DNA from 3 places in the Marinomonas sp. BSi20584 genome. Region 1 is predicted to be linked to each of the others. Evidence: predicted binding sites of a transcription regulator. Region 1 holds the regulator's gene; each other region holds the start of a gene.
What was found. The regulator FliA, encoded in region 1, starts transcription of late flagellar genes. The targets are predictions, from matches to a motif close to CTAAAGTTNNNNNNNNNNCNGCCGATA.

Region 1 (10,467 bases):
AAAATCCCACCCAACTCAACCAAAGGTACCGCAAGTTTCAAACCACCGACATAAAAAAGCAAACACTCAAATCTACCTGTCGCCCATGGCAAAGGATCTGTTCTCGAAATTCTCTTAACTGGCTCTGGCTCTGGCTCTGGCTCTGGCTCTGGCTCTGGCTCTGGCTCTGGCTCTGGCTCTGGCTCTGGCTCTGGCTCTGGCTCTGGCTCTGGCTCTGGCTCTGGCTCTGGCTCTGGCTCTGGCTCTGGCTCTGGCTCTGGCTCTGGCTCTGGCTCTGGCTCTGGCTCTGGCTCTGGCTCTGGCTCTGGCTCTGGCTCTGGCTCTGGCTCTGGCTCTGGCTCTGGCTCTGGCTCTGGCTCTGGCTCTGGCTCTGGCTCTGGCTCTGGCTCTGGCTCTGGCTCTGGCTCTGGCTCTGGCTCTGGCTCTGGCTCTGGCTCTGGCTCTGGCTCTGGCTCTGGCTCTGGCTCTGGCTCTGGCTCTGGCTCTGGCTCTGGCTCTGGCTCTGGCTCTGGCTCTGGCTCTGGCTCTGGCTCTGGCTCTGGCTCTGGCTCTGGCTGAATAATATTGGCGTCTTCAGAATCTAATGACAAGCCATCAACTTGAGCCGATATTGCTTCTTCAAAATCCTTAAATGATGCATCTAAAGCTGAAAGTTCTTCTTCACTCAGTCCAGCTTCTGAATCAACCAGTTCAGATTCAACTAAATCAGAATCAACAGGTTCAGGTTCAACAGATTCGGCCTCATCTAACTCTTCTACAGACGGCTCAGATGTCGCCTCTTGTAATAAATCATCAAGATAACGCTGGACAGCTAATTGAGGCCCAACTAAAACTGCTTCTTTACTCTTTGTGTCTTTCATAAACTGTTACTATCCCGCTGGGTTCAGCAAAGAATCCATCAGACTTGCGTAAGCCTTAATTCCTCGAGCATTAGGATCCAGTGCCGAAGGAGCAATACCTGCTGTACTGGCATCTCTTAACTTCGTGTCCACTGGAATCACCGAATGCCATACCAACTCTTCATAGGTATCTTTCAAGCTACGTAAGCTTTTATTGGAAGCCTGAGTACGGCGATCAAAAAGAGTTGGCACAATCAAAAATGGCACTGGACGTTTTCTTGCCCTGTTTATCATGGTCAATGTTCTGACCATTCTTTCTAAACCTTTTATCGCTAAGAACTCAGTTTGTACAGGTATCACTAGTTGCTGACAAGCCGCCAATGCATTAATCATCAACACACCAAGTACAGGAGGGCTATCGATCAACACATAATCGTAGTCATCCCATAAAATTGCCAGTGTTTTAGAAATAACCAACCCCATACCACCTTGAGCTTGGGCATGACGCTCTAACGTTGCCAATGCTGTAGATGCTGGCATTAAAGATAAATTGGGATGGCCTGTTTCTAATATTAACGATGCAGGTAACTCTTCTGGAATTTTTCCAGTCGCCTGAAAAAGGTTGTAAGCACTCTTTTCTATAGAATCAGGATCAAAACGAAAATAACTCGTCAGTGAGCCATGCGGGTCAAGATCTATCATTAATACCCGATGACCAGCGTCAGCCAACAACCCTGCTAAAGAAACTACTGTGGTCGTTTTACCAACGCCGCCTTTCTGATTCGCCACTGCCCAAATGTGCACTCTGACTCCCCTGATACCCTATGCTGTTATTTTGCTTACGAATTCCTTGCAATCATATACAGTAACACGCTATTGAAACAAGTAATCATAGAGATTATCAGCCTCACGCTTACTAATTCGCAAGATTACACGGCGATTTTGCTGACGAGCATAATCATTTGTGTTTCTTACTTTAGGATGTTCGCTAGAAAAACCGATTGGCGCGATCATTTTTGGGTCCACCCCTCTATAAACCAGCTCATCCACAACAGAGGAAGAGCGCAAACTAGACAAGTGCCAATTCGAAATTAAACGTCTTGAATTAACTGGCAAGTCATCCGTATTGCCCTCAACCAATATCACTGAAGGATGCACCTTTAGAATGTTTGCAACTAGGATTAATAAGGCGACAGCTTCATTCGTTAAATCGTACTCCCCTTGACCAAACAATAAACCAGACTTCAACTCCAAACTTACCCAATCTGCTGATTCAGTGACAGATATTTGACCTGATGCATGTAGTCCTGAAAATTGATTTTCTACGACTTGACTTAATAATGCGTAAACAGCAGAGGAGTTACTCTCCTCTATCGTTGGAGGCGCAGCAGGAATAGGTTTCGTTTCAACCACTTCAATATCTTTTGGCTCCCCAACAATAGGTTCGCCAATATTAATAGGCTTAATCGACTTTTGAACAGCATCGAAAACACCATGAAGGGTTTCTTTAAGGCGTTGTTCATCACCTGAGTTCTTTAATGAAAGGGAATATAGCGCCACAAAAAAAGCGAATAACAGAGTAATGAAATCAGCATAAGAAAGTATCCAACGGTCTCGGCCTTGTGCACCAGATGGTGGTGACTTAGTCACCACACGACGACGCCTCGATACCCGAGGTGGAGTATCACTCATAAGTATTAAGCTCTAACTCTAATCTGTATGGATGCTTACCTGTGGCAATACCACAAATACCATCAATAAGTAGTTGATGGAACAGAAGCTCTTTATCAACATAACCAGTTAACTTCTTAGTAATGGGAAAAATGACTAAGTTGGCAAAGCCTTGGCCGTAAAGCGTAGAAACGAAAGCGACAGCAATACCATGCCCTAATGCTTCTGGACTATCTAAATTCGCCATAGCTTGAATCAGACCTAGTACCGAGCCCATAATCCCTAATGTGGGCGCATACCCTCCTATTGATTCAATAAATGACACACTCTTCATTCGTTTATCATAAATACGAACAGCATCATCATGAAGTCTATCAGCCAATAAATCAGGATCAGTACCATCAATAGCCATTTGCAAGGCTCGACTCGAAAAACGGTTATTCAACGCCTCAATATCAGACTCTAAAGCAAGCAAGGAGAGCCTTCTAGCTTTATGGGCAAGGTTGTTTATCAATGCGCGGGCGGAGTTGAAATCATAAACAGGAGGGAAAAGGCTCCACTTAATCAAAACAAGAGCACGAGCTGCCTCCTGAATACTACTTTGAATAAGTGTAGCGCCAATACTACCAACAATAACGATGATAGCGGAAGGCAGGTTAAGAAGAAGGATTATCTCGCCTCCTCCTAACCAGTTAGCTAGAAATACGGAGCTGAAAGCAATTAATAGTCCTGCTAAGGTAACAAAATCCACTAGCCAACCTCACGTGCAATGCGCTCACCAATATGCTCTAAGTCAATAATATCATCCGCTAAATTAGCTTTTTCTACTGCCATTGGCATACCGTAGATCACACAAGACTCTTCACTTTGAATCCAGACTCTCGAACCTGAATTCTTTAGCATACGAGCACCTTCGCGACCATCAACACCCATACCAGTCATGACAACAGACAGTACTTTTCCCGGATAACATTTTGACGCCGAACCAAAAGTAACATCTACAGAAGGTTTGTAGTTTAGACGCTCATCCCCATCAAGAATACGGACACAGCCGCCATTTCGAGGGTCAATCATCATTTGCTTTCCACCCGGAGCTAATAAAGCAACACCAGCTTGCAAACGATCACCGTCTTGCGCTTCTTTTACTGTAATCTGGCAGATATTGTTTAACCGCTCAGCAAAAGCTCCAGTAAATGCAGCTGGCATATGCTGAACCAACACGAGAGGCGCCGCAAAGTCTTTAGGCAATTTGCTTAATACCGCTTGCAAAGCCATAGGACCACCAGTAGATGTGCCTATGGCAACAAGGCTCACTCGCTTTCTCACACGCGGAATAATAACACCACGGTCAGTTACGATAGGCTTGGGAGCCTCACGTGGAGCAAGCGCAGCAACAGGTCTTCTATCACCTGCAAATCGAGTTCTAGCAACAGCCAGTACCCGATCAACCAATGCACGCTTAACTACAGCCGAATCACGAGAGATATCCTCAAAGTTCTTCGGCATAAAATCAACTGCACCGGCCTCTAGAGCATCTAGAGTAACCTTTGCTCCCTCATGAGTTAATGAGGAAAACATAAGCACAGGCGTTGGCTTAAGCTTCATAATATTGACTACAGCAGCGATACCATCTAACACAGGCATCTCATAATCCATAGTAACAACATCAGGCGATAAGGATTGAACCTTATCTATCGCCTCCCTTCCATTATTTGCAGTACCAACAACGGTTAGTCTAGGATCGGCTTCAAATATTTCGACAAGACGGCGTCTAAAGAAACCTGAATCATCAACAACCAGCACCTTAACAGGCATATCACATCCCCTAAATGAAAAACTTATTACCTAGATGCGTAACACTTAAGCATACTAGGAACATCCAGAATCAATGCAATACGACCATCACCTGTAATTGTTGCACCTGCCATACCAGCGGTACCTTGCAACATTTTACCTAATGGTTTTATAACCACTTCTTCTTGACCAACCAATTGATCAACAACAAAACCGACTTCACTCATGCCCACTTGAACAACAACAACATGAGCTTCAGTAGGTAAATTGTCTCGGCTATTCCCCTTAATTAACCAATTTTTCAGATGAAATATTGGTAAGGTTTTACCTCGAATAACAACAACTTGCTGGCCATCAACCACGTTAGTTTTCTTCAAGTTGAGATGAAAAATCTCGTTAACACTTACTAAAGGAAAAGCAAATGCCTGATCAGATAAAGTCACCATTAGAGTTGGCATAATTGCCAGCGTTAATGGCACTTTTATGATAAAGCGAGACCCCTGCCCAAGAACTGACTTAATCTGCAATGTGCCATTTAGTTGCGAGATTTTCGTCTTAACAACGTCCATCCCTACACCACGACCAGATACATCAGTAATTTCTACTTTAGTAGAAAAGCCTGGAGCAAAGATTAAGTTAAACGCTTCTTCATCAGACAATCTATCCGCTGCATCTGCATCCATTACCCCTTTTTCAACAGCTTTTCTTCTAAGCAGATTAGGATCCATACCAGCACCATCATCTTCGATGGATAGCAAGATATGATCACCTTCCTGTTCAGCAGACAGAATTACCGTCCCCATTCGAGGCTTGCCGCTCGCTTCGCGAACATCGGGCGCTTCTACACCATGATCTACAGAATTACGCACCAAGTGAACTAAAGGATCAGCCAATGCCTCAACTAAGTTCTTATCTAGATCGGTCTCTTCACCACGAAGAACAAGGTTAACCTCTTTCTTCATATTACGAGCAAGATCTCGAACAACTCGTGGAAAACGTCCAAATACTTTTTTGATAGGCTGCATACGCGTTTTCATTACCGCGTTTTGCAGATCACCAGTCACAACATCTAAGTTAGCAACTGCTTTCCCCATCGACTCGTCTTCACTTTGAAGCCCCAATCGAACAAGGCGGTTTCGAACTAATACTAGCTCACCCACCATGTTCATTATGTCATCTAGACGTTTAGTATCTACGCGAACCGTTGCCTCTTGGGTAACAGGTGCGTTAGCCGTTTTCTCTTTAACGCTATCAGCTTCAGGCTCTGGAGCCTTAGGAGCAGGCTTCGGAACAGGTTTAGGTGCTGGTTTTGGCTTAGCAGATGCTGCTTTAGGCTCAGGCTTTGCAGTAGGAGCCTCTGCTTTTTCTGCTCCACCTTTACTTTGTAAGCTATCTAAAAGAGACTCAAATTCATCTTCAGTAATTAAATCAGATTCTGCACCTGCACTAGATGCCGCAGCATTAGTATCAGCTTTAGATTTGTCTTCTTTTTTACCAGAAGCTGGAGTTTCGCCATGAAGCTTATCAAGTAGCTCTTCAAACTCGTCTTCAGTAATTTCGTCAGAAGAAATAGCGCTTGAATTAGTACTATCTTCTGGACCATCATTAATTCCAGGCGCCCCACTACCATGAAGTTGATTCAGCAATGCATCAAATTCATCTTCTGTAATTTCGTCGTCCGTTCTTGGAGCAGTTGATACGCCACTTTTTTCAGTACTATCGTCAGATGAAGTATCACCCAAGGCATCTAGTAAAGATTCAAATTCATCGTCAGAAATATCGACAGATTCATCTGCTACAGAAACTACGTCTTCAGTTTCTTCAACATCAGTATCATCTTGCTCTTCGGCAACATCTTCAACTTCATCTAACTCTTCATCAGCAGCACCTGCAAGTTCTTCTGCAGTTGGAGGCTTCGCATACACACTAAGTGCTGCAATTAACTCTGGTGAAGCACGTTCAGGCTCACCGCCAGCACGTACTGCATCGAACATTTCATTTACAGCATCAAGAGCCTGTAAAACAATATCCATCAAATCAGAATCTATTTTACGCTGACCGTTTCTTAAAATATCAAAAACGTTTTCAGCATAATGGCAACAATCAACCAAAGCAGTTAATTGTAAAAATCCAGCACCACCTTTTACAGTGTGGAAACCACGAAAAATCGCGTTAAGCAGCTGCTTATCGTCTGGATTTTGCTCTAAATCTACCAGTTGTTCGGAAAGCTGTTCTAGAATTTCACCAGCTTCTACCAAAAAATCTTGTAGAATCTCTTCATCGACCTCGAAACTCATCCTCAGCTCCTTCTAGAAACCAAGACTTGATAGCAAGTCGTCTACTTCGTCTTGACTATTCAGTACTTCAGGGTTGTTTTGTTTATTAATAGCTGGGCCATGTCCACGAGTGTCATCGTGTTCAGACTCTTTCTCTTGGTGTTCAATCCCCGAGATACTATCAACGCGTCCAGCAACAGCAACGAGATGCACAAGTTTTTCTTCTACATCTCGAATTAAATCATTCACTCTAGCGATTACTTGACCCGTTAGGTCTTGATAACCTTGCTCTAGAAGAATTGTGTTGAGGTTTGAATGCAAGGTAGTGGCACTGTCATCAGCATAAGACAAAAAGACATCAATACGCTTATACAAGTCTCTAAATTCTTGAGGTGTTAAGTCTCGCTGAATTAAGCGACTCCAGTCTTTTCGCAGTTCCCTTGCCTGACTCTGTAGTTCACTAGCCACAGGAACACTACTGTCCACCATGTCCATCGTTTTATTGGCAGCCGCACTAGTCGTTTCAATAACATAGTTCAGTCGATCAGAAGCATCAGTTATTTTAGTAGCAGAATCTTTTCCGCCTTCGCCGACAACTAAGTCAATTGAGTCAATCTGAAAATCACGAATAGCATCATGCAGACTTCGAGTTAAAAACCCCACTTCGTTATAAAAACTTTTATGACGAGCTTCACTTAACTCTTGGATGATTTTAATAGCACCACTGAAATCACCGACTTCAATGTGATTTAAAAGCTCTACAGCACCATCTTTTACTAGGTTTTCAAATTCCACTAGTCCAGATCCCAATACATTTGACATCTAATTTCCCTATTTGGCAGCGTCTATTCGTTCGAATATTTTCTCAATTTTTTCTTTGAGAGCCACCGCAGTAAAAGGCTTAACTACGTAACCGTTCACTCCAGCCTGAGCTGCAGCAATAATTTGGTCACGCTTTGCTTCTGCCGTTACCATAAGAACTGGAATGCTTTTCAACTTTTCATCAGCACGAACTGCACGAAGCAGCTCAATACCAGTCATGCCAGGCATATTCCAATCAGTAACAAGAAAATCAATTGTTCCAGCTTGAAGTATAGGCAACGCAGTTGTTCCATCATCAGCTTCAACTGTATTGGTAAACCCTAAATCCCGTAATAAGTTTTTAATGATTCGTCTCATTGTCGAGAAATCATCAACAATCAGGATCTTCATGTTTTTATCCAATGCAACCTCCACACCCCAAAGGTAATATTCCACAACTCATAATTAATCTCGCCAATCGCTTAATCGAGCTCGTAATCGCATAGCCGCTTGACTATGAATTTGACTGACTCTTGATTCACTGACGCCTAATACAGCACCAATTTCTTTCAAGTTGAGTTCTTCATTATAATAAAGAGACAAAACCAACTTTTCTCTTTCAGGTAAATCATCAATTTCTTTTGCTAATTGATTTTGAAAACCACCCTCCTCTACTAGCGAATAAGGTGCATTTTCTACCTCAGATTCAATACTGTCTAAATTATTTGTATCAGAGTCTAGCATTTCTTCATAGCTAAACAACTGGGTCGACATGGATGAATGAATCATTTCATGATATTCATCCATACTTATATTCATATGAGATGCCACTTCCATATCAGACACCTCTCGACCTAACTTGGCCTCTAATTCTTTAATCGCATTAGCAACAGCTCTTCCATTACGTCGAACAGAACGAGGTGCCCAATCAGTTTTTCGCACTTCATCCATGATGGAGCCGCGAATTCGAATACCTGCGTAAGTTTCAAAGCTAGCACCTTTAGTCGACTCAAACCGTTTATACGCCTCAATCAACCCCATCATGCCAGCTTGAATTAAATCATCGACATCCACGCTATCAGGCAAACGCGCTAATAGATGATAAGCAATTTTCTTTACCAAATACCCATACTGCTCAACAATCGCATCAATCGAAAGCGTCGCTTTTTTAGAGTAAGTGTTATATCCATTTTTGGTCTGCATAAAATAGTCTAAGCAACCTTTACCATTTAAGTTAGTTGCGCTAACTAACTGTACTACATAGTTTGGCGCAACGCTTTCAGTAATAACAAAATTTTACTAACTACCATACTTTAGTGACCCATAAAGCTGACTGTAATGTTCTGCAGTATATACAGCCCTACTAATCAAGTTATGCGCCCTAGCTGGCTCGATATCATCAGGAATTCTTTGTCCATCTGCTATATATACAACAGGAAGACCTTCCTCAATAACTACACTAATAGCCTCACCAAGTGAAGCAGATTCATCAAGTTTACTTAAAACACAGCCATCTAATTGAACTTGAGAATAAACATCTACAACTGTTTTTAATACTTGTCTTTGGCTTGTACATGGTAATACTAGTAATTTTTTAAGACTTGCTCGCGCACGCTTCATCATTAAAAGCTGTCGCTCAAGATTTGAATCTCTTGGGTTCATGCCTGCAGTATCAACAAGCACTAAAGAATAATTAGCGTATTTTGCTAATACTTCATTTAGATCTGAATATTCATTAACCACTTCAACTGGCACATTTAGAATACGGCCAAAAGTTCGTAATTGCTCATGCGCTGCAATACGATAGGTATCAGTAGTAATTAAAACAACACCCTCAGAACCATGTTTTAAAACATGCTGAGCAGCAATCTTACCAATCGTTGTTGTCTTCCCTACTCCGGTAGGCCCCATGAATGCTATGCAGCCTCTAAGTTCTGAAGAGCTAGAGCGAATAGGAATATAATCTGCCAAATGAGCCAACAACCGGTTCCAGTCATCTTCACGGCCTTTTAAATCAATATCGTCAATCAACCTAGAAACAACAAAATCTGATAAGCCTAAACCTTTTAATTTTTCGCGGGCACGTAGCTCAACTGCATTTTCTTTTGCTTCGGATCGGCTTTCATTTTGCTGACGCTGCTCGAGCATAGCTCGAACATTTTTCAACTCAAGTTCCATGTCTCGTAATTGCTTAGCACTATCACTATTGCGAATAGACAAAGCTTCCTCAACTGCAGGATCTTCTCTGTCACTTGACAAGGGTGGCATTTCAAACTGTGCTGTAGGACGTTTTTCAGAATATGAAGGTGAGGAAACCTGAGGCGGCGTCTGCTGCTTCGCTCTTTCTATGCGCTCTAAATAGTCAGCACTTGGGTCAACATATTGTTCAGAACGAGGCGCAGATGACCGTTTAGAAGTCATACTAGAAGGCAAGGATCCATCATAATCTAGAGCAGCAACTATTTCTATCTCACCGGTAGGCAGACGTTGATTTGACAAAATGACCGCATCAGGGCCTACAGCATCACGAACCTTCCGTATCGCTTGCCGCATGTCAGGTGCTCTAAACCGCCTAATTTGCATGAATAACTTAATCCTTCCAGTTTATTTTTCTTACAAATCCATAGCTTACCCGAAAGATTACAATAAATATAGATACAATCCATCACGTTAATAGGTAGATCTTATTGACCTATAACACCCACCACAGTAATGCGTTTATGATCTGGCACTTCTTGATATGAAAGCACTGACATATTCACCATACCATAACGCATAAAACGCGCCAACATAGGACGTATAGGCGCTGACACAATTAAGATAGGAGTATTTCCCATTGCTTCTTGCTGCTCTGCCGACTGCCGCAACGAAGCCTGCAACTGTTCGGCCATTTGCGGCTCTAAAATCAGTGCTTCTTCATTTTTAATACCAGACTGCTGACTTTGCTGAACAGTCTGCATAAGCATTTTTTCCAATTTAGGTTCTAGCGTTAACACAGGAATCTCTTCAACGCCATCCGCCAATGTCTGAATAATCAAGCGAGATAATGACGTCCGCACCGCCGCAGTCAATATCATTGGATCTTG
Region 2 (10,467 bases), on a different contig from region 1:
TTGCGGTGCTAAACCAGATTAAATTGGTTAATCCTGATAAACAAAATTTACGCAAAGAAGAAGACGGATTGATTCATTCACGTGATGGTCAAGCGTTAGACCCTGATCCGAATGTGCAATTGGTCAGTGGTTTTATCGAAGGTAGTAACGTGAATGCGGTAGAAGAGATGACGCATATTATGAACTTAGCGCGCCGCTTCGAAATGAACGTGAAGATGATGGATACCATTCGAGATAACGCAGACTCTTCAGCTCGTATACTACAGCGTACGTCTTAAGAGCAATCTGCAAGTGCTTAACAAATAACGTAAAGAATTTAACGGAATTAAATAAGAGGCTTTTATGAATTCAGCATTATGGGTCAGTAAAACCGGTTTGAGTGCGATGGATAAGCAGTTAAACGTAGTAGCCAACAACTTGGCAAACGTTTCGACAACTGCATTTAAGAAAGATAGAGCTGTATTTGAAGATCTGATGTACAAAACCGTACGTGCACCGGGTGGTTTGAGTGCTCAGAACGCGGAATTGCCATCAGGTTTGCAGTTAGGTACTGGTGTAAAAGTTGGAGCAACGCAAAAAGACTTCTCCAATGGCGACTATAATATGACGGATAGACAGCTTGATATTGCTATTCAAGGGAAAGGTTTCTTGCAAGTGTTACAACCAGATGGAACCATTGCTTATACACGTAATGGTAGTCTTCAATTAAATAGTCAGGGACAGCTTGCGACATCGGGCGGCTTGGTGGTTGAACCCGGGATTCAAATTGATCCTGATGTGATTGAAATCATGATTGCAGAAGATGGTGTTGTGTCTGTGCGTAAAAATGGCGATGCTGATGCTCAGCAGGTCGGTGCTCTTAATATTGCTGGTTTTATAAACCCAACTGGGTTAAGTGCTTCAGGGCAGAATATTTTTACTGAGACAAATGCTAGTGGTCCGCCATTAGTTGGTGTACCTGGAACTGACTCATTAGGTACTATAGCTCAGGGAATGCTTGAGGCCTCCAACGTCAATTCTATTGAAGAACTTGTCAATATGATCACGACGCAGCGGGCCTATGAAATGAACTCAAAAGTCATAGCATCTGCCGATGGTATGATGAGCTTTGCAATACAGCAGTTATAGTAACGTGTGGAATATGATGAAGATTAAATTTGCGTTCTTGGTTTTGTTAAGTGCTTGTTTGTCTGGTTGTCTCTCTTGGGATGTTAACGAACAAGCGGTTGCCAATGCAGCAGCGGCTGGAGCTGCGGCGGCTGCAACGGATGCGGTTATTGACGCAGTTGCTGGTGATAATAGTGAAACACCAGCAGAGCCTTCATCAGATGTTCCGCGTAAAGGTTTTGTACCAGATCCTAATGATCCATTAAATGGACCTAGTATTAGTCAATCCATTCAGTCGGATGATCCTTATTATGCGCCAGTGTACCCGAATGGTATGAATCCTTCGCAAGCACCAACTGGCGGTATTTACCAGACCAGTATGGGGGATGTATTTTTCGGAGATCAGAAAGCCAGTAAAGTGGGTGACATCTTAACCATTAATTTGAATGAAACGACGACGTCAACGAAAGCTAATGCTGCAACTGTTTCTAAGTCCTCTTCGGCAACGATTGAAAATCCGACAGTATTAGGTCAAGAGTTAAAAGTAGATACAACGCTCCCTCAGCAAGGAACTGATTTTTCAGGAAATGCATCGGCGAATCAAAATAATAGTTTAAGTGGAACGATTTCGGTGACTGTCTATAGAGCCTATCCAAATGGCTTGTTGGCAGTGCGTGGAGAGAAATGGCTACGTTTAAATCAAGGAGACGAATACATTCGTTTCTCTGGGGTGGTGCGTAAACAAGATATCTCTCCAAACAATACAGTAGAATCTGAACGTGTTGCGGATGCGAGAATTACGTATTCTGGAACCGGAGATGTTGCCGCAGGAAGCGAGCAAGGTTGGGTGAGTCGTTTACTTAACTCTAGTGATATGCCTTATTAATTTAATGATCTAACAACTGAGAGGTTTGCTCCTTTCAATAGGTGATGTGATGAAGCACATAGCGCTAATTGTCTTATATTTTTTATCTTTTTCTGTTCAGGCTGAGCGTCTGAAGGACATTGCTAGTGTTCAGGGCGTCCGAGAAAACCAATTGTTTGGTTATGGCTTGGTGATTGGTCTTAATGGAACAGGTGATAGTACAGCTTTTACCAATCAGAGCTTTGCTAGTATGCTGTCTCGTTTTGGTGTGACCTTGCCAGAAGGTGTGAATGCTACGTCTAAAAATGTTGCAGCGGTCTCTTTAACGGCTACTTTGCCTGCTTTCTCTAAACCAGGTCAAAAAATTGATGTGACAGTTTCATCTATTGGCAACGCGAGTGCGTTACGTGGTGGGACGCTACTTTTATCCACATTAAAAGGTGCTGATGGCGCGGTTTACGCGATTGCTCAAGGCAATTTAGTTGTTGGTGGTTTGGGTGCCAATGGGGCTGATGGGTCGCGAACCACAAGCAATGTCCCTACAGTTGGTCGTATACCCAATGGCGCAAGTGTAGAGCGTATCGTTCCCAGTAGTTTTAATACGGGTGACACCTTGACGTTTAACCTTAATCGCCCAGACTTTACAACAGCAAAACAAGTCACTGATAAAATTAATAATCTTTTAGGACCAGGTGTGGCGACGACACTAGACGCTACATCGATTAGAGTGTCTGCACCAAGAGATTCGAGTCAGCGTGTTACGTATTTATCGATACTTGAAAATCTAGATGTTGAGGTTGCTGAAGAGCGTGCGCGCATCGTGGTTAACTCTCGCACTGGAACCATTATAATTGGTCAGCACGTTAAAGTATCTCCAGCTGCGATTACGCATGGAAGCTTGACGGTGACTATCAAAGAAGTGCCGCCGGTTGTTGGAAAAGATGGCACGGTTACAGGTGGACAGACTATCGTGTCGCCACGAGAAGGCATTGAAATCGCGCCAAATAGCGGTCATATGTTTGTGTTTGATCCAGGCGCTTCGCTCAACGACATTGTTCGTGCAGTCAATCAAGTTGGTGCTGCGCCAGGTGATGTTATGGCGATCTTGGAAGGCTTAAAGCAAGCCGGTGCGATTAACGCTGATTTAGTGGTGATATAGGCTTGGTTATGAACTCAGTACCGCCAAAGCAAGATTTTTTTGCTGATTTTTCTACGCTAACCGATTTAAAGACCAAGGCGCAAAAAGATCCTGATGCTGCGTTAAAAGACGTTGCTCAGCAGTTTGAGTCTATCTTTATTAATATGCTGTTAAAAAACATGCGTAGTACGAATGAAGCGATTGGTAGCGGCCTGTTTTCCAGCGCTCAAACCAAGCAATATCAAGAGATGATGGATTCACAGATGTCTCAGAGCATGGCTCAGTCTGGTGGTATTGGACTATCCGAGGCTCTGATTCGTCAGTATCAAACTCAACAGCAAGGTCGGAGTAGTTCGCCTGAAGCGAAAGAGCGAGGAGATACTGATTTTTTGAATCAGGTCGCCAAACAAGACTTGGTTCGAATTCAAGCTTTGGCCCACCGCGCTTCTACTGAATTTATACAATCAGTTCAGCAGGAGGTGGAGCAAAAATCCCTAAATGTTTCCTCTACGGGGTCTTCTTCTGCACCCTCAGCACTTTCTGTGGTGTTCGGGTCGCCTGATGAGTTTGTTGAAAACCTATGGCCACATGCTCAGCATGCCGCCGAGAAACTTGGTGTAAATCCCAAAGCAATATTGGCTCAAGCAGCATTAGAGACGGGGTGGGGGAAATATCCGATTGCTAAAGAAGACGGCGCAGCGAGTTTTAATCTATTCGGTATAAAAGCGGATAATCGTTGGCAAGGCGATAGGGCTGTTGTAAATACCTTAGAGTTTCGTGATGGTGTGGCCAAGCGTGAAAAAGCAGCGTTTCGTGCTTATGATTCTTTTTCGCAAAGCTTTGATGATTATGCGAATTTTTTATCTTCTAGTGAGCGGTATAAAGACGCCTTGCGGGCTGGGGATGATGCGTCAATGTTTGCCGCTTCTTTGCAAAAAGGCGGCTACGCAACGGATCCAAAGTACTCTGAAAAAATCGACAATATCCTTTCAAGTAAGTGGTTTCAAGGTTTGTAATAATAAAGCCACTCAATTCTCAGCGTTGGTAAAGTTCTTGCATTAATAGCCGATAGAGCTAAAGAAGAGCTCAAGGTTATTTTTGAAAAACGTACTAGGGGTGTGAGCTATGGGCTCAAATTTATATTCAATTGGTTTGTCTGGACTACTGTCTAGTAATGCCCGTATTAATACGACTGGGCAAAATACAGCCAATGTGGATACAGAGGGCTATAGTCGTCAAAGAACCGATACCGCTAGTTCGCCTGTTGGTGGCGTTGTGCTTCGTGATACCTCGCGCCTTGTTGATAATTTTGTTAGCGCTCAGGTACGATCTGATACTTCAGACTTTTCCTATTATGATACCTACCATTCTTTGATGGCTATGTCTGATAACTTGTTAGCTGAAGATAGTATTTCTCTCTCTGGTTATTTGGATAAAGCTTTTAGCGCGTTGCAGGCTGCAAATAATGATCCTACTTCATCATCGTTAAGACAGCTTGCACACTCTAGTTTGAATAACCTGGTTGGACAGTATAAAGCACTTTCTAACATGGTTAGTGGTCAAGAGAGTCTGGTTGATCAACAACTGACAACATCCTTAGCTGACATTAACTCTATCACTACTAGAATTTCTAATTTGAACGTCAAAATACTCAGAGAAGAGGGGTTGTCAATTTCTCCTGCAAATGAGTTACGAGACCAGCAGGAGCTGCTAGCGAAAGATCTTTCTAAGTATTTGGACATCAATGCGCAATTTAATGACGATGGATTAATGACGATTCAGCTAGCCAATGGTCAACCATTAGTGATGGATCAAACACCAACAGAATTAAAGGTGGTTCCTAATCAGTTAAACCCAAAAAAGATTGATTTGGTCGTAAGTTTTGGTGATTACAATGTCGCTTTAAAAAGCGATAGTCTTGGTGGTAGTGTTGGTGGTTTAGTGGATTTTCGCTCTGAGTTTAGTGAATATGCAGATCGTACTCTAGGTCAGAATGCTATTGCTATATCGGATGCTATGAATATGCAGAATGGTAAAGGTCTTGATGCGAACGGAGATTTTGGTAAAGACTTGTTCTCGTTGGAAGATATAAGTGTTTATTCTAGCGCTGATAATACTCATAAATTATCTGATTTTTCCGTTAGAGTATCAGCAGGAGAAGCCTCCAAAATCACTACAGATACTTATGAATTCACCAGAACAGACGATAATCGATTTGCGATAAAAAAATACGACTTAAACGGTAATGCTGTAGGTAAGTCGACAATATTTGACCCTTCTAATATGACTCCAGATAGCAATGGCTATTATAAAATTGAAGAGTTAGGTTTAGATATTAGGGTGAAAGATTTTAATATTATCGATCACGATGATGTCTTTAGCTTTGCCCCTTCAGCGGGGGCGGCAGCGGGCTTAAATTTGAAAATTAAAAGTGGCGATAATATTGCCTTGAGTGCGCCTGTAGGTGTGTCTACGAGTTCGGATAATTTATCCGAGGCCAGAATATCTTTATCTTCTGTTACAAATACTAAACCAGCGACTTCTGCGTTTGCATCTGATGGCTCTCTGTATCCTAGTGCTCCTCATTCAATTTATTTTACATCACCTAATTCATATGTCGTTCGTGATGCTTCTGGGGTGGAGATTGCCTCAGTAGATAATGTTTTTGAGTATACAGATTTACTTGAAAAGGCTGGATTGTCCAAAGATGCTGGGTTTGATGTGTCTGTATCATCTAAGCCACAGTCAGGCGATGAGTTTTCTATCAGTACGGATGAAATTGGCCAATCTGATAATTTTAATGGATTGGCGTTAGTGGATTTACAAAATCAGTCGTTAGTGGAAGGAAAAGCGAGTTTAGTCAAAGCATTTGCGGGTTTTATTTCCTATGTTGGAGCAAAAACAGCTGAAGTGGCTGGTCATGCAGAATCTAGTGAAGTGATTATGAACGATAGTGTCAATCGTCGCGACAGGTTGTCGGCGGTGAGTCTTGATGAGGAGGCGGTGAATCTTATGAAATACCAACAATCTTATTCCGCATCTGCGCAAGTTGTTACAGCTGCTCGTACGACGTTTGAAACTTTACTAGGGATTATGAGGTAAGTTTATGCGAGTGACGAATAATTTAATTTATGGTCAGTCGAGCCGGGCGATTGGCCAAGCAAATGAAAAAATCCTTAGCGCTCAAGAAAAAATTTCGGCACAAACTGATATTGTTAGACCGAGTGATAACCCTGTGGGCGCTAGTCAAATATTGATGTATGAAGGTAATAATAATCGCCTAAAAATTTTTGACGAATCTATTAAAATGGCTACGAGTCATCTTGAATATCAAGAAGTAGCGTTAGATAGTTTGAATGATTCTATGGATGATGCTCACTCTCTTCTTATCCAAGCGCAAAATGATGCGAATACTCAAGCCGATATCGATGCAATTGTTCAAGAGGTTGCTTTGATTACAGAATCAATGGCTGAGTTAATGAATTCTAAAAGTGCTGATGGGAACTATATCTTTGCAGGGACTGATACGCAGGGACCACCATTTATTTTAGATGGTCAAGGTCGTTATCAATGGGCCGGCAATGAAGGGCAAAAGTATGCCCAAATATCCGAGAATATGAAAATACCTGTTACTGATTCTGGGAAAAAACTCTTTCAGGATATTTGGACTAGTCGTACTTTTTCTGCGCAATTATTAGCTGGGGATGTATCGTTTTCTGCTAAAGTAGAGAATCAAGGAGATTTCGATAAATTTATGGAGGATAACTATGACCCTGAAAATCCTCTTTCGAATGTATTTACTATAACCACGACACCAATTGTTCCGGCAGGAAATACTCCGCCAGTTGTTGCTGGCGCGAATCTAGGGGCAGACTCGAAAGAAGATTTAGACAGACAGCGAGCCTTTGATGGTACTCCAGGAACCTATAGCATCACTAATAATTTAGGTGAGGTGGTATCTTCTGGATTGTATACAGCAGGTAAGCCAATTACTTTCAGTGGTATGTCATTTCTTATGAGAGGTGCGCCAGGAGCGACGGCTGGTATTTCTTTAGATAAACCTAGGCGTGATAATGTATTAAACGAAATTAATGATACTCTTGCTGTGCTAAGTGATAATAATTCTACAAAGGGACAGCGAGAAGCTGCTTTCTCTGATGCTACTACCAGTATTAAAAATGCTCAGCGTATGGTAAGTGAAGGGCGATCCTCAGTAGGGTCTCGTTTGAATATTCTTCGAGATAAAGAGAATTTTAGTTCAGCAAATCAATTATCGAATGCCGTTACTCAAGATCGTGTTGGAGGGTTAGATATTGCCGCCGCGGCGACAGAATTATCTATGAAAGAATCTGCACTCAGCGCTTCACAAAAAGTGTTTACTCGTATGAGTAATCTTTCTCTATTTAATAAAATGTAAGCTCTAGGGTGTAAGGTAAAAGATGTCAGTATTTAAAATGGAGTCCTGTTTTGGGGCTGATATCAATGTTGGGTATTTCGACATACATGAAATACTTGATATCTTAGAAATTAAAGATAAGGTTGTTGGAAGTAAGCGTGTTCAAAGCCTTATAAAACTCCATGGTAGAAAAGATCGAATTGTTGGTATCGCTATGCGCCAACTAGCATTTGATTTATTGCGTCCAACATTAGATTCTGAATTCCTTCCTTATGATCCGTATTTTTCTGATGGTAAATTATTAAATAGCCGACGCGAGCGTCTTTATGATGCACAGGAGCGGTTTCTTATTTTGTGCATGTCTATTGCGAGCGGTCGCTCTGTCAGAAGTCTTAAAAAGCTTAATCCTGATCTAAACACAAAAGAGTTACGTAGTAAGCATGGCAGAGGTCAAAGCCTTTTTCGCTACTTTAGACAAGAACTAAACGAGCAGACAAGAGAATATATCCTTAGTTACAAAGCTCGAATGGATAAAAGTGGTGACTTAAATAAAGAGGCTGCGATTGATAGCTCAAATCCGGCTGTGGAAGTGGAGCAACAAACATTAAAGTCTGCAGTGCTTAGAAAAACGCCAGTAGAAAGTAAATTCATTCCTACTTCATTTGATGATGAAACGGCCACAGCGCTTAAAATATTTCAGGATGGGTATTCTTTACTGTCTACTCAGGTGGAGCGCTTTAAGCGTGGTGACCAGCTAGAAATACTAGAGCTTATGAAGTTTTGTCGTCGACTTATTGAGTCTCACACTCGTAATAATTTTTCGCTAATGGCAATACGTCATATAAAAGACGCTTCAATTTATTTAGAACAGCATGCTATGGGTATGGCTGTACTTGGTATTCATTTTGCCAAAGCAATGAAATTATCGAGTGCTTATGTTGAGGTGATTACGCTTGGCGCATTGTTGTTTGATTTGGGGCGCTTTCGTTTACCGATAGCCATGGTAACAAAAACCACAAAAATGACGGATAGCGAGTTTGATTTATTTCGTAAACATATCCAGTTCGGAGAGCAAATATTACAAAAATGCGACGGCGTTCCTAAGGCGGTTTATCAGATGCTGTCTGATCACCATGAAAAAATTGATGGCTCAGGTTATCCTGCGGGTAAACAAGATCAAGAAATTTCAGTCTATGGGAAAATAGCAGCGATCATTGATGCCTATGATGCCATGACATCAGAACAACCTCACAAACCTTCTATAGGGCCAATTAAAGCATGTCAGCAGATGCGTAAAGAGTCGGGTCTAGCATTCGATAAACAACTGCTTGCGGTCTTCTTAAAAAGCATTGGCAGTATTCCTGTTGGCTCTTGTGTGTCTTTATCTAACGGGCGTATTGGGTTCGTTTTGACATTGAATAAATCGTTCCAGCCTTCTTTAATTCGTCAGGTTTATAGTGCTACAAATAAGGCGTTTGTTGAAGCTTCTGATATTGAGTTAAATAAATCTGCTAACTTAAGGACGGAGGTGAGAATAGAAAAAGAGGTGGATCCTCAAGTATTTGGTTTGCAGTTTATTAATCATATTTCATAATTTCACCGTTCACCGTTCACCGTTCACCGTTCACCGTTCACCGTTCACCGTTCACCGTTCACCGTTCACCGTTCACCGTTCACCGTTCACTGGGAAGTAGATCGTTAGATGTCTATGTATTTTTTATGTCTTTTTTAAGTCTTTTTCGTGTTTTTCACTTTTATTCTTAAAGTTATTTACTCTGAGTTCGATAACTGTAGGTACCGCTTTTTTTGAGTTAAGAAAATGTAAGAAATTCAAAAAAAGTATAAAAAAATATTAAAGATCAGCGCCAAGGTGTCGATAACTTTAATAAGAGACAAAAACCAAATAACTAATTAAATCAAAAGGTTGTCTCGTTAAAAAAATGTTTTTAGGAGAGATAAAATGGCTTTATATGTAAATACAAATGTATCCTCGCTTAATGCTCAGCGATCGCTTACTAGTTCAAGTCGAGATCTTGATACTGCTTATCAGCGTTTATCATCAGGTCTTCGTATTAATAGTGCAGCAGATGATGCAGCGGGTCTTCAAATATCAGATCGTTTGACTTCACAGATTAATGGTTTGAACCAATCTGTACGAAACGCAAATGATGGTATTTCTTTAGCTCAAACAGCCGAAGGTGCTATGGATGAAACGACAAGCATGCTCCAACGTATGCGTACCTTGTCTATCCAGGCTGCAAACGGCTCAAACTCAGACAAAGACCGTGTTGCTCTACAACAAGAGATGGCACAATTATCCAAAGAAATTAACCGTATTGCAGACACAACTACATTTGGTGGCGCTAACTTATTAGATGGTACTTTTCAAGGTGTTTTCCAAGTTGGTGCTGATGCAAACCAAACTATCAGTTTTACTTTGCAGTCTGGTGGTCCCAATCAATCTATTGATTACTTGGGGAATAATGGTTTTACCATGTCAGGACTTTCAAGTCAGGCTCAAGTACAGGTTGACGTAACAACGGCATCTGTTTCTAGTATGTTGAATGCTCAGTCTATGATTGGAATCTTGGATAATATGATATCTGCGGTGGATTCTAAGCGAGCAGAGCTAGGTGCGATACAAAACCGATTTAGTTCTACAATTACTAACTTGAGTAATATTTCTGAAAACGTATCTTCAGCTCGTGCTCGAGTTCGAGACGCCGATTTTGCTCAAGAAACAGCTAACCTTACTAGTCAGCAAATTTTGCAGCAGGCAAGTAGTACTATTCTTGCTCAAGCAAATCAGCGCCCTCAGACTGCATTATCTTTATTAGGTAATTAATTTATACAAAATAGCATGATGTGAAGCGGCACTAGATTGCAGCTTTTGCAAACGATTCGAGTTTGTCTCGGAAAATGGGCTACTTCTCTCTCCTAGAGGTGCCTTTTATGCCGGGT
Region 3 (10,467 bases), on a different contig from region 1:
TGCAAAGCAGGTAGTCGCTACATTATCGAATTCACATTCACCATCGTTTGCGCAAAAACTCGCCTCTTTAAAAGAATAACACCACCACTTTATAATTTCACATAGAGCCAGCGTGACTTACACACTGGCTACTTAACCTACTACATTTATCCCACACACGAAACCAGCCTCGAATTGCCACCTCCCCCACTCTACAGCAGAAGAAGACACCTTACTTATCACCGATTATAAGACAAAGTAAGCACCCACAAAAAAGCCCATCTACAAACACTAGACAGGCCCTTCTACTACGATTAACTTTAACTAAGCGACACCTACACTATAAAGCCTTAGCTTTATATACAATACCTGGGTGACACTGAACAATCTCAAAATAATCAGATAGACCACTCAGTGCTTCAGATCCACCAAGAAATAAATAACCTCCAGGCTTTAAAGAGGCATGCATTCTTTTCAAAATATCCAATTTAAGATCAACGGTAAAATAAATCAGCACATTACGACAGAAGATCACATCAAATTTACCTAGCATCGAAAATGATTCAATAAGATTCAAGTACTTAAATTCAACACGCGCACTCAAGTGCGGCTTAATTTTCCAAGTCAAATCATTCACTTTATCAAAGTACCGACGCTGTAAATCCGCACCAAGTCCACGAGCAATAGCCAAGCTGTCATATTCACCCTGCTTAGCATGCTGCAAAATATTAGTACAAATATCTGTCGCTACTATTTTTTCACCCGCTTTCAAAACGCCAGGTCGAGACGCTTTAAACTCCTCTATAACCATACTTATAGAGTAAGGTTCTTGACCGGTAGAAGATGCAGCAGACCAGATTCTTAGAGGTGCCACTGTCATTTCAGGCAGCACTTTGTCTTTTAAAATCGTAAACGGGTGCGTATCCCTAAACCAAAGAGTTTCATTTGTCGTCATTGCATTAATGACTTCTTCTTTTAGCTTAGATCCCCCCAACCTCTCCAAAGCATCTACTAACTGCTCAATTTTAGAAAAACCTTCTCTCTCTAAAATTTTTCCCAAGCGACTGGCGACCAAATATTGCTTATTATCACTCAGCGAGATCCCACATACTTTCTGCAAGTAATCTCTAAACCTGATATAACCATTAGGTGTAATTGCATTTGTACTACTGAGCATTAAAACTCCATAAGTGACAGGTTCAATAAATAAAGCCCCACATAAAGGGCCTAAACATTACTCTGATTGCACCTGCACTGTCTCTATAGCCAATCGAGCCAATTCATCTGGTTGGAACTTCGCCAAAAAGCCATCAGCTCCTACTTTTTTAACCATTGCTTCATTAAACACACCACTCAAAGAGGTATGAAGAAGAATAAATAGATCTTGCAACCGACTATCATTACGAATCGCAGTTGTTAACGTATAACCATCCATCTCAGGCATCTCTATGTCAGATATAACCATAGAAAACTCCTTAGTTACATCCTTACCTTCTGCAACCATATTTTGAAGATAAGTAAGCGCTTCACGACCATCACATAAAACTGTCGTAGCAAAACCAACCTGTTCCATACAACGTTTAATCTGCTTACGAGCAACAGAAGAATCATCCACGATAAGAATATGATGCTTTTGTGCATTCTCTGTCACACCAGCATTCACAATACCTTCTGAGATATCCTGACGAGTAGGAGCAACTTCAGAAAGAATCTGCTCAACATCAATAATCTCCACCATTTCTTTGTCAACCTGACAAACGGCTGTCAGGTAATTATCATTCGACAATCCTTTTGGTGGTGGCTGAATATCACTCCAATTCATGTTTACAATGCGCTCTACACCACGCACTAAAAAACCCTGAATTCGACGATTATATTCAGTAATAATCACAAAACATTGACTAATATTTTCGATTGGGCTCGCACCTGTAGCCAGTCCTAAATCTAAAATAGGAATAGTACCGCCACGAATATGAGCAACACCTCTAACCACAGGAGAACTATGAGGCATAGTGGTTAATTTAGGACACTGCAGCACTTCTTTCACTTTAAAAACGTTGATGCCATAAATTTGCTTACCATTTAAGCGAAACAACAGCAATTCAAGTCGATTTTCCCCTACGAGCTGTGTACGTTGGTTAACAGTATCCAGAACTCCAGCCATAAACGCCTCCAAAATGTGTAAACATTATACTGAGGTATCACCTCAAAATTGTTAAAATGTATCATCCAATGATAAAGTGAATTCAAATAATTTACTAACTATCTTATTTATAACGTAATAATAAACAAAGAGAACAAATCATGCGAATCATAAGGCTAAGCATAGCGTTCATTTGTTTCCAAACTGGTTTTACATTTGCCATAACGACTGAAGAACAAATTAACCACTACATAAATCAAGTAGAGATTCCTCGGTTATCAGAAATATACCCTGATGCAGCCATAAGCATCACATTAAACAATCTTGCCGCACTCAACTACTTGCCTGATTGTGAAAACGAATCAATTCAGATCAACAATCAAAGACCAGACGCTACCAAACGCACAAACTATGAAGTCAGCTGTGACTCACCAACTTGGAAGTCCTACGTACCAGTAACTCAGTCCATAATGATTCCAGCAATAAAAACCATCACCCCAATCAACCGAGGCCAAGCCATCAGCAAATCAAACACCGATGTGGGAGAAGTGGACATTTCCAGCCTAAGAGGACATGTTTACACTAAAAAAAACCCACCTTACGGCCTAATTGCTTCACGCAACTTGCGCATAAACACAGTCATCACTGACGATCTAACCAATCAGCCAACCTTAGTTAAAAAAGGCGACTCAGTACTAATAACAGCAAGCAGTGGTACCATTATAGTCCGAATGAACGGTGTTGCTTTAGAAAATGGTGTCAAAGGCCAACAAATTCGAGTCAAAAACACAAGTTCTGAACGAATTATATACGCCAAAGTTGTAACTGACAGTGAGGTTCTTGTAAACTATTGAGTACAGACTGATCGGCAATGAATAAATACTCTTTTCTGGGGCTTTTTATTAAAGTTCTTATAGACCCAGCCGACAACATAGACAGGCAAATCATTAAAGGGCGGAAAACCCAATGGCAATACATTTTACAGGTCTATCAAACCAGAGCACGATCAACAAAAGTGAACGATCGCAAAAAGATGATGCGACAAATAGCGCAACGGACAAACAAAGCTCAGTTCAAAGCGGTGGCACATTGGCAGAAGACACCGTGAAATTAAGCGGCACTGCACAAACTCTTCAAAGTCAGCAGTCTAAAATTAGCAGCTTACCTGATGTTGATATGGATAAAGTGGAACAAATTAAAAACGCTATTGCAGCAGGCGAGTACAAAATAGATACCCAGAAGCTAGCAAATAATATGGCTTCTATGGATTCGCTATTCTAGACTGTAACTCCTATACAGTTTGTAAACGGTTTGTCTTATGATTCCTATCGCACCTATATTTATCAGAAGCAAAGAGATATTAGAAAAACTCTCTTCGCTTCTTGATGAAGAGCGTTTAGCTTATGGGGAACTGAACAGCGAAGTAATCATCAGCCTATCCGAGCAAAAACAAACCCTTCTTGATGAAATGAATCAGCTTAATGAGAAAAGAGTCAACATTCTCATTAAATTTGATATTGTCGACCGAAAAAAACCTACTGAAACAGAATTCAAAAACTGGTTAAGCCTACAAGACAGCTCAATGGACAACGTTCGCCTATTAATGCAAGAGTGCGAAACATTACTCAAAAAATGTAAAACACAAAACAACACTAACGCTCGAATCCTTAACACCTTACAAAAGCGTAACAAGCATCTTTTCGAATTACTCCAAGGCCATAGCAGCAAAAACAAAGTCTATACAGCCAGAGGCTCTACACGCCCAATAAGCAGCAAACATACATTAGGCCGAGCTTAAAAAACCATAAGAATCAACATCATACTTAGTTGTCATTTGTATTTCAGTCGTAATTAATGTATAAATCTCAACTTGCAGCACGTCCTCATAGGTAAACAGGATATACCGGCCGCCTCCTAAGCAGCTATTCCAGGTTCGAGTCCTGGTGGGGACACCAACACATTAAGCACTGCAAAAAACTAAAAAAGAGCCTCTTAGCTCTTTTTTTAAATACTTTTATAAAGCAATACCTTATTCCGCCTCAATCACCTCAAAGCTATGAACAATTTTCACACCACCTCTCTCTAACATTAGAGAAGCAGAGCAATACTCTTCTGCAGACAATTTAACTGCTCGAGCAACAACACTTTCCTTCAAGTTACGACCAGTAACGACAAAGTGCACTCGAATTTCAGTAAACACCGCAGGGACACTATCAGCTCGATCAGCATCAATTTGAGCAACACAAGAAACCACATCTTGACGAGATTTCTTTAAAATCCCAACCACATCATAAGAAGTACAACCACCCAAGCCTGCAAGCAAAAGCTCCATAGGTCTTGGGCCGGCCACTTGATTTCCATCGATTTCCACTTTAAAACCAGAACCGGTTTCAGCGGTAAAATGCACATCTTCTTGCCAACTAACATTTGTCTTCATCATTCAACCTTACTTGATTCTGTCATGACTGAAACTATCATAATTACGACTGGAACAACTCAGCCAATTTTTCACCTGGGTCATCGGCGCGCATAAAAGCCTCGCCAACCAAAAACGCATGAATACCTTTTTGCCTCATCAAGGCCACATCATCACGAGTATGAATCCCGCTTTCTGTAACAATCAAGCGGTCGGAAGGCACACTGTCCATCAATTCAAACGTATGATCTAAACTAAGCTCAAAGGTATGAAGATTTCGGTTATTGATACCAAGCAATTCAGTCTGAGTATATTCCAAAGCCAAATCCAACTCTGGACGATTATGTACCTCTACCAAAACATCCATACCAAGATCACGAGCAATTTGATCTAGCTCTCGCAATTTATCACCACTTAGGCACGCAGCAATCAATAAAATACAGTCTGCACCAATCGCCCTAGCTTCTAGCACCTGATACTCATCGACAATGAAATCCTTGCGAATAACAGGTAACTTACATGCTGCACGAGCCTCAACTAGATAATCTTCATGACCTTTAAAGAAATCACTGTCTGTTAGAACAGACAAACAAGCCGCACCTGATCTTTCGTAGGATCTAGCAATGTCAGTTGGGATAAAAGGCTCGCGCAATACACCTTTACTAGGGGAAGCTTGCTTAATTTCAGCAATAACACCAGATTTACCGATAGCTATTTGATGTCTTAATGCATGAGCAAAACCACGAGGGGCGTTATGAACATTAGCTACAGACGCTGCAACCTCTAAATTTCCATACGGTGTATGAGATTTACGTTCGGTAATTTCTTCATACTTTCGCGCTACAATCTTCTTTAAAATTGTCGGTGTTTCTATTTGCATTAGGTTACTGCTCCTATAATTACAGTGAGTCAGGACTCATAAAACAACGCGTGAAACTAGCTAATTCAGACATCTTGACTTTGGCTGTACCACCGCCAATCACATCTTCCGCAATATTCACACCTTCTGCTAAAGTATCAGCAATACCTGAAACATAAATCGCCGCGCCAGCATTTAAAGCAACAATATCCCTGGCAGGGTTTATTTTCCCCTTACCATCCAGTGCCATTTTTACTAAAGCAAGGCTTTCAGATGCATCAGCAGCTTGAATCGTATCAATAGATTGCAATGGAATGCCAAAATCTTCTGGTGAAATTTTATACTCTAAAATTTCACCATTTTTTAACTCCGCCACATAAGTTGGTGCAGCGATACTAATCTCATCTAAGCCATCTTCAGAGTGAACAACCATAACATGCTCACTACCCAGAGCTTTCAATACTTCAGCAATAGGACGAACCCACTTCTGATGAAAAACCCCCATGACCTGACATTTTGCATTAGCAGGGTTAGTCAATGGACCAAGCAAATTAAAAATGGTTCGAGTAGCCATTTCCTTACGAGGACCAACTGCATATTTCATAGCTGAATGATGATTAGGCGCAAACATAAAACCTAAACCTATCTCTTCAACACATCGGCAAACCTGCACAGCATCAAGACCAAGGTAAATACCCGCTTGCTCCAGCACATCTGCACTACCGGATTTCGAAGACACGGAACGCCCGCCGTGTTTAGCAACCTTCCCCCCCGCTGAAGCAACAACAAACGCAGACGCTGTAGATACGTTAAACAAGTTGCCACCATCACCGCCAGTGCCGCATGTATCAACCACATGTTCAAGATCCAAATGTACCTTGCTCGATAACTCTCGCATCACCTGCGCCGCAGCGGTAATTTCTTCGACCGTCTCACCTTTCATTCTTAGGCCAATTAAAAATCCGCCTATCTGTGCTGGCGTGGCTTTTCCCGTCATGATGTCATGCATCACTATTTGCATCTCGTCGCCGCTCAAATCTTGGCGTTCAACAACAGCAGCAATCGCCTTTTGAATATCCACCAGCCTCTCCTATCGTATTAAAACTATCGTGTTAAGAAATTGGCCAATAAAGCATGACCTGCTTCAGTCAGAATCGACTCAGGATGAAATTGCACCCCTTCAACGGCAAGTGTTTTATGTCGAATTCCCATAATTTCCTCTCTATCACCCTCTGCATTTTGACTCCAAGCGGTTACTTCTAGGCAATCAGGCAATGAGTCTGCTGAAACGACCAAGGAATGGTAGCGTGTTGCAGTCTGCGGGTTTGGCAAGCCAGAAAACACAGAGGTATTTTGGTGATAAATTAACGAGGTTTTACCATGCATGACATTTTTAGCACGAATTACCTCTCCACCAAAGACCTGACCAATACTTTGATGGCCTAAGCAAATACCCAATATTGGAATTTTCCCTGCAAATGTCGTGATTGCAGCCAGAGAAATCCCCGCTTCGTTAGGTGTGCAAGGCCCCGGTGAAATCACTAAATGCGATGGAGCAAGGCGCTCAATATCTTTAATGCTAATCTCATCGTTACGATAAACCTGTACATCCATCCCTAACTCACGAAAATATTGCACAAGGTTGTAAGTAAAAGAGTCGTAGTTATCAATCATCAATAACATAAAGAAGGGGCGCGCCTATAAAACAATATTGATCTACTAATGTTAGAATCCGCAGAAACTGACACAAAAAACGAAATGCATTGACGAATAATAAAAACATGCATTTTAAAGTGCGCTAAATTCTACACTGTCAGGAACACTCTGTCTCGCCAGACCTTACACTTCATAAGATCCTAACCGTTCAAAGAGCATACACTAATCACTAATCTCCCCATCAAATGACACCATAATTTACTATTTTTATTTCAGCATTTTGGAAGGTTTTAAATAATACCGTGTAAAAACAAAGCCTTGTTTGATATACAAGAGGTTATACCGCACACTAGAAAGCATGTTATCTTTACCGTCATTATTCAGTGTTTTAAGGATGCCCTGTGCATAGCCAAGTCGCCGCCCTCATCGAAACCCTCATACATGACGAGCACTCTCCAGAGTCCATTAACAAGGCCATTTCAGAGTTAACACCGGACGATGTGGCATTAGCGCTTGAATCCATTCCGCTTACCCAACGCCGGCAAGCATGGGCAAATATCAAACAGGCCAACCGACTTGATATTTTGGTTGAAATGCGTGGAGAGTCTCGACAGCTACTATTAAGAGAGCTAGATGACTCAGAAATAGAAGCTTTATTCACTGATGTCGATGCCGAAGACCTACTCGAAATAACGGACTCGCTACCAGACCGCCTTGTAGACATCGCCTTAAAGCAGATGGACAACAAACAACGCGAATATTACCAGCAAGGTATTGTTTACAACGATGATGTTGTTGGCCGTTGGATTGACCACGAATTATTAATCGCCTCTCAATCCATCCGCGCCTCTGAAGCTCTTAGACTGCTAAAAAAGAACACGCCAGATTACACAGATATGGTGTATTTGGTGAACAGAACTGGCCGTTGGGTTGGTTGCGTGAAGTTTGACCGTCTATTCAAGGCTCAAGGCCACGAACCAATTTCAAGTTTGATAGATGAGGGTTGCTCCTTTATCCACGCCGATACAGAACTAACAAAAGCTGCAGAGCAACTCGAACGATCGTCGCTATCAGCACTACCTGTGGTGGATGACAATCAAATTCTATTAGGTCGTTTCCACGCAGGACTTGCCATGGAAACATGGCGCTTAGAGCACGAAGCTCAGCAAATGTCGACAGCAGGCCTAAATGAAGAATCTGATTTATTTGCACCAGTAAAACGCAGTGCAGCAACTCGTGGTATTTGGCTTGGCATAAATTTACTGACGGCATTTTTAGCCTCAGCGTTTATCGGGCTATTTGAAGCCACACTTCAACAGGTCGTTGCATTAGCAGTATTAATGCCAGTTGTTGCCTCCATGGGTGGTATCGCAGGCAGTCAAACATTGACGTTAATTGTCCGAGGCTTAGCCCTGGGACAAATAACTCGCAGCAACTTAAAATCTTTATTATCAAAAGAATTAAAAGTAGGCGGATTAAACGGCATATTATGGGCCATTGTAATTGGTGTAGTGACTTTATGGTGGTTCGAAAGCCCAATGCTTGGCATGGTGATCGGCTTAGCTATTATCGTCAACATTATAATGGCTGCCCTGTCTGGCGTTCTAATACCAGTATTACTAGATAAATTACGTATTGATCCAGCGCTCTCTGGATCAGTCATTTTAACCACTGTGACAGATATAGCTGGTTTTGTTGCCTTCTTGGGATTGGGCACTTTATTACTTATTTAAGTAACACAACTAGCATAACCTCTAATCAGAGCCATTCACGAACAAGACAAAGGTATAGAGAAGCATAATGAACTGGGAAACAATGCAAGTATATTTAGGCTTGGGCGACACTAAAATGCACTGGGTTGTCCGAGTATTTTTAGTTGTACTTGGTACACTAATTGTTAATTTTATTGCCACCCGCATTTTAATGCGTATAGACAAACAACTCGAAAAAACCAAAACACCTTGGGACAATGTCTTAATTCATGCAGCACAAAAACCTGTTGGGGTCTTTGTATGGTTGGCTGGTTTGAGCATTGCCGCTGAAATTTCCGGTACAGAAGTTGACCCTAATTTTTCATCACTTATCCATGCAATTCGTGAAGTCGGCGTTATCGTTATACTGACTTGGTTCGTATTGCGCTGTATATCTGAAAGCGAAAGAACACTTACCAACTCAAGCAAAATAACCACTAACGTTGACTACACAACGGCCAGCGCAATCAGTAAATTATTACGTGCATCCGTTATCATCACCTCAGTTTTAGTTATCTTGCAAACACTAGGTTATAGCATTTCCGGCGTATTGGCATTTGGTGGTATAGGCGGTATTGCCGTAGGCTTCGCAGCTAAAGATTTACTCGCCAACTTCTTCGGTGGTTTGATGGTATATTTAGATCGACCATTTGCTATTGGCGACTGGATTCGCTCACCAGATCAAAATATTGAAGGTACAGTAGAGCATATTGGCTGGCGACAAACACGCATTCGCACTTTCGAAAAACGCCCTCTGTATGTCCCCAACTCCACTTTCTCATTGATTTCGGTTGAAAACCCATCCCGTATGACCCATCGCCGCATAAATGAAACTATTGGAGTACGCTATCGAGACTTCAGTCTTCTACCAACCATTCTGGCAGATATAAAAGACATGGTTGCCAACCATGAAGATTTAGACACAAACGAGACTTATATGGTGAATTTCAATCAGTTCGGTCCATCATCTCTAGACTTCTTTATTTATGCATATACAAAAACCGTAGACTGGCGAACCTACCATAACGTCAAACAAGACGTGCTGTTCAAAGCTATGCAAATTATTGAATCACATGATGCAGAAGTTGCCTTCCCAACCCATACAGTTCACATGGCTGACGATAGCCAAATGACACTATTATCGGAACAGGTGAACTCATCGGAGCAACCTGTAAAAGAGCAGCTTCAGAAAGAGCCATCGCAGAAGGACAAAAGCTAAAGTAATATATTCAATTTTTAAAAACTTAATAACAAAAAAGGCCAAACTAGAAATAGTCTGGCCTTTTTTACATCTCTCACGCCATAAATAAAATCAGACAAGCAACTCAGCTAAATCATCAATTATCGCATCAGCGCCCAGCCCTTTAAGATCAACACCTTGGTTGTAACCATAAGTCACCAAGGCACATTTGAAACCAGCGTTATTTGCAGCTTTAAAATCAGTAATTGAATCACCTATCATCAGACAATTTTCAGGCAAGGCTTCAATTGACTCACTGCAATGCAACAAAGGCATAGCAGATGGCTTCTTCTCTTCTAGTGTGTCGCCACCCAACAACCAACCAAATTGCTCAGTCAGCTCAAAATGATCTAACATAGGTTTCACAAACACACTTGGCTTATTGGTAATCAATGCAACAGGAACACCGTTATGCTTAAAGGC

Region 2: the regulator FliA is predicted to act here: its motif matches at 4,155-4,181, upstream of flgK (flagellar hook-associated protein FlgK).
Region 3: the regulator FliA is predicted to act here: its motif matches at 3,025-3,051, upstream of flgM (flagellar biosynthesis anti-sigma factor FlgM).

Annotation. Positions count from the first base shown of each region.
Region 1 is NZ_KZ454878.1:30,557-41,023, reverse strand. Features, by position in the region: gene TY87_RS22745 (chemotaxis protein CheW) at 1-860, opposite strand, end outside; gene TY87_RS10805 (ParA family protein) at 870-1,643, opposite strand; gene TY87_RS10800 (OmpA family protein) at 1,713-2,531, opposite strand; gene TY87_RS10795 (flagellar motor protein) at 2,524-3,261, opposite strand; gene TY87_RS10790 (protein-glutamate methylesterase/protein-glutamine glutaminase) at 3,261-4,325, opposite strand; gene TY87_RS10785 (chemotaxis protein CheA) at 4,352-6,601, opposite strand; gene TY87_RS10780 (protein phosphatase CheZ) at 6,614-7,402, opposite strand; gene TY87_RS10775 (chemotaxis response regulator CheY) at 7,412-7,792, opposite strand; gene TY87_RS10770 (RNA polymerase sigma factor FliA) at 7,847-8,584, opposite strand; gene flhF (flagellar biosynthesis GTPase FlhF) at 8,681-9,964, opposite strand; gene flhA (flagellar biosynthesis protein FlhA) at 10,066-10,467, opposite strand, start outside.
Region 2 is NZ_KZ454898.1:44,010-54,476, forward strand. Features, by position in the region: gene flgF (flagellar basal-body rod protein FlgF) at 1-278, shown strand, start outside; gene flgG (flagellar basal-body rod protein FlgG) at 343-1,128, shown strand; gene TY87_RS20770 (flagellar basal body L-ring protein FlgH) at 1,142-1,993, shown strand; gene TY87_RS20775 (flagellar basal body P-ring protein FlgI) at 2,043-3,131, shown strand; gene flgJ (flagellar assembly peptidoglycan hydrolase FlgJ) at 3,140-4,126, shown strand; gene flgK (flagellar hook-associated protein FlgK) at 4,236-6,212, shown strand; gene flgL (flagellar hook-associated protein FlgL) at 6,217-7,527, shown strand; gene TY87_RS20795 (HD-GYP domain-containing protein) at 7,550-9,100, shown strand; gene TY87_RS20800 (flagellin N-terminal helical domain-containing protein) at 9,467-10,351, shown strand.
Region 3 is NZ_KZ454876.1:177,101-187,567, reverse strand. Features, by position in the region: gene TY87_RS09735 (peptidoglycan DD-metalloendopeptidase family protein) at 1-79, shown strand, start outside; gene TY87_RS09730 (CheR family methyltransferase) at 320-1,156, opposite strand; gene TY87_RS09725 (chemotaxis protein CheV) at 1,214-2,143, opposite strand; gene flgA (flagellar basal body P-ring formation chaperone FlgA) at 2,284-2,976, shown strand; gene flgM (flagellar biosynthesis anti-sigma factor FlgM) at 3,089-3,403, shown strand; gene TY87_RS09710 (flagella synthesis protein FlgN) at 3,441-3,920, shown strand; tRNA gene TY87_RS09705 (tRNA-Arg) at 4,002-4,077, shown strand; gene TY87_RS09700 (OsmC family protein) at 4,152-4,559, opposite strand; gene trpC (indole-3-glycerol phosphate synthase TrpC) at 4,603-5,418, opposite strand; gene trpD (anthranilate phosphoribosyltransferase) at 5,438-6,478, opposite strand; gene TY87_RS09685 (anthranilate synthase component II) at 6,502-7,080, opposite strand; gene TY87_RS09680 (magnesium transporter) at 7,455-8,786, shown strand; gene TY87_RS09675 (mechanosensitive ion channel family protein) at 8,854-10,023, shown strand; gene TY87_RS09670 (phosphoglycolate phosphatase) at 10,117-10,467, opposite strand, start outside.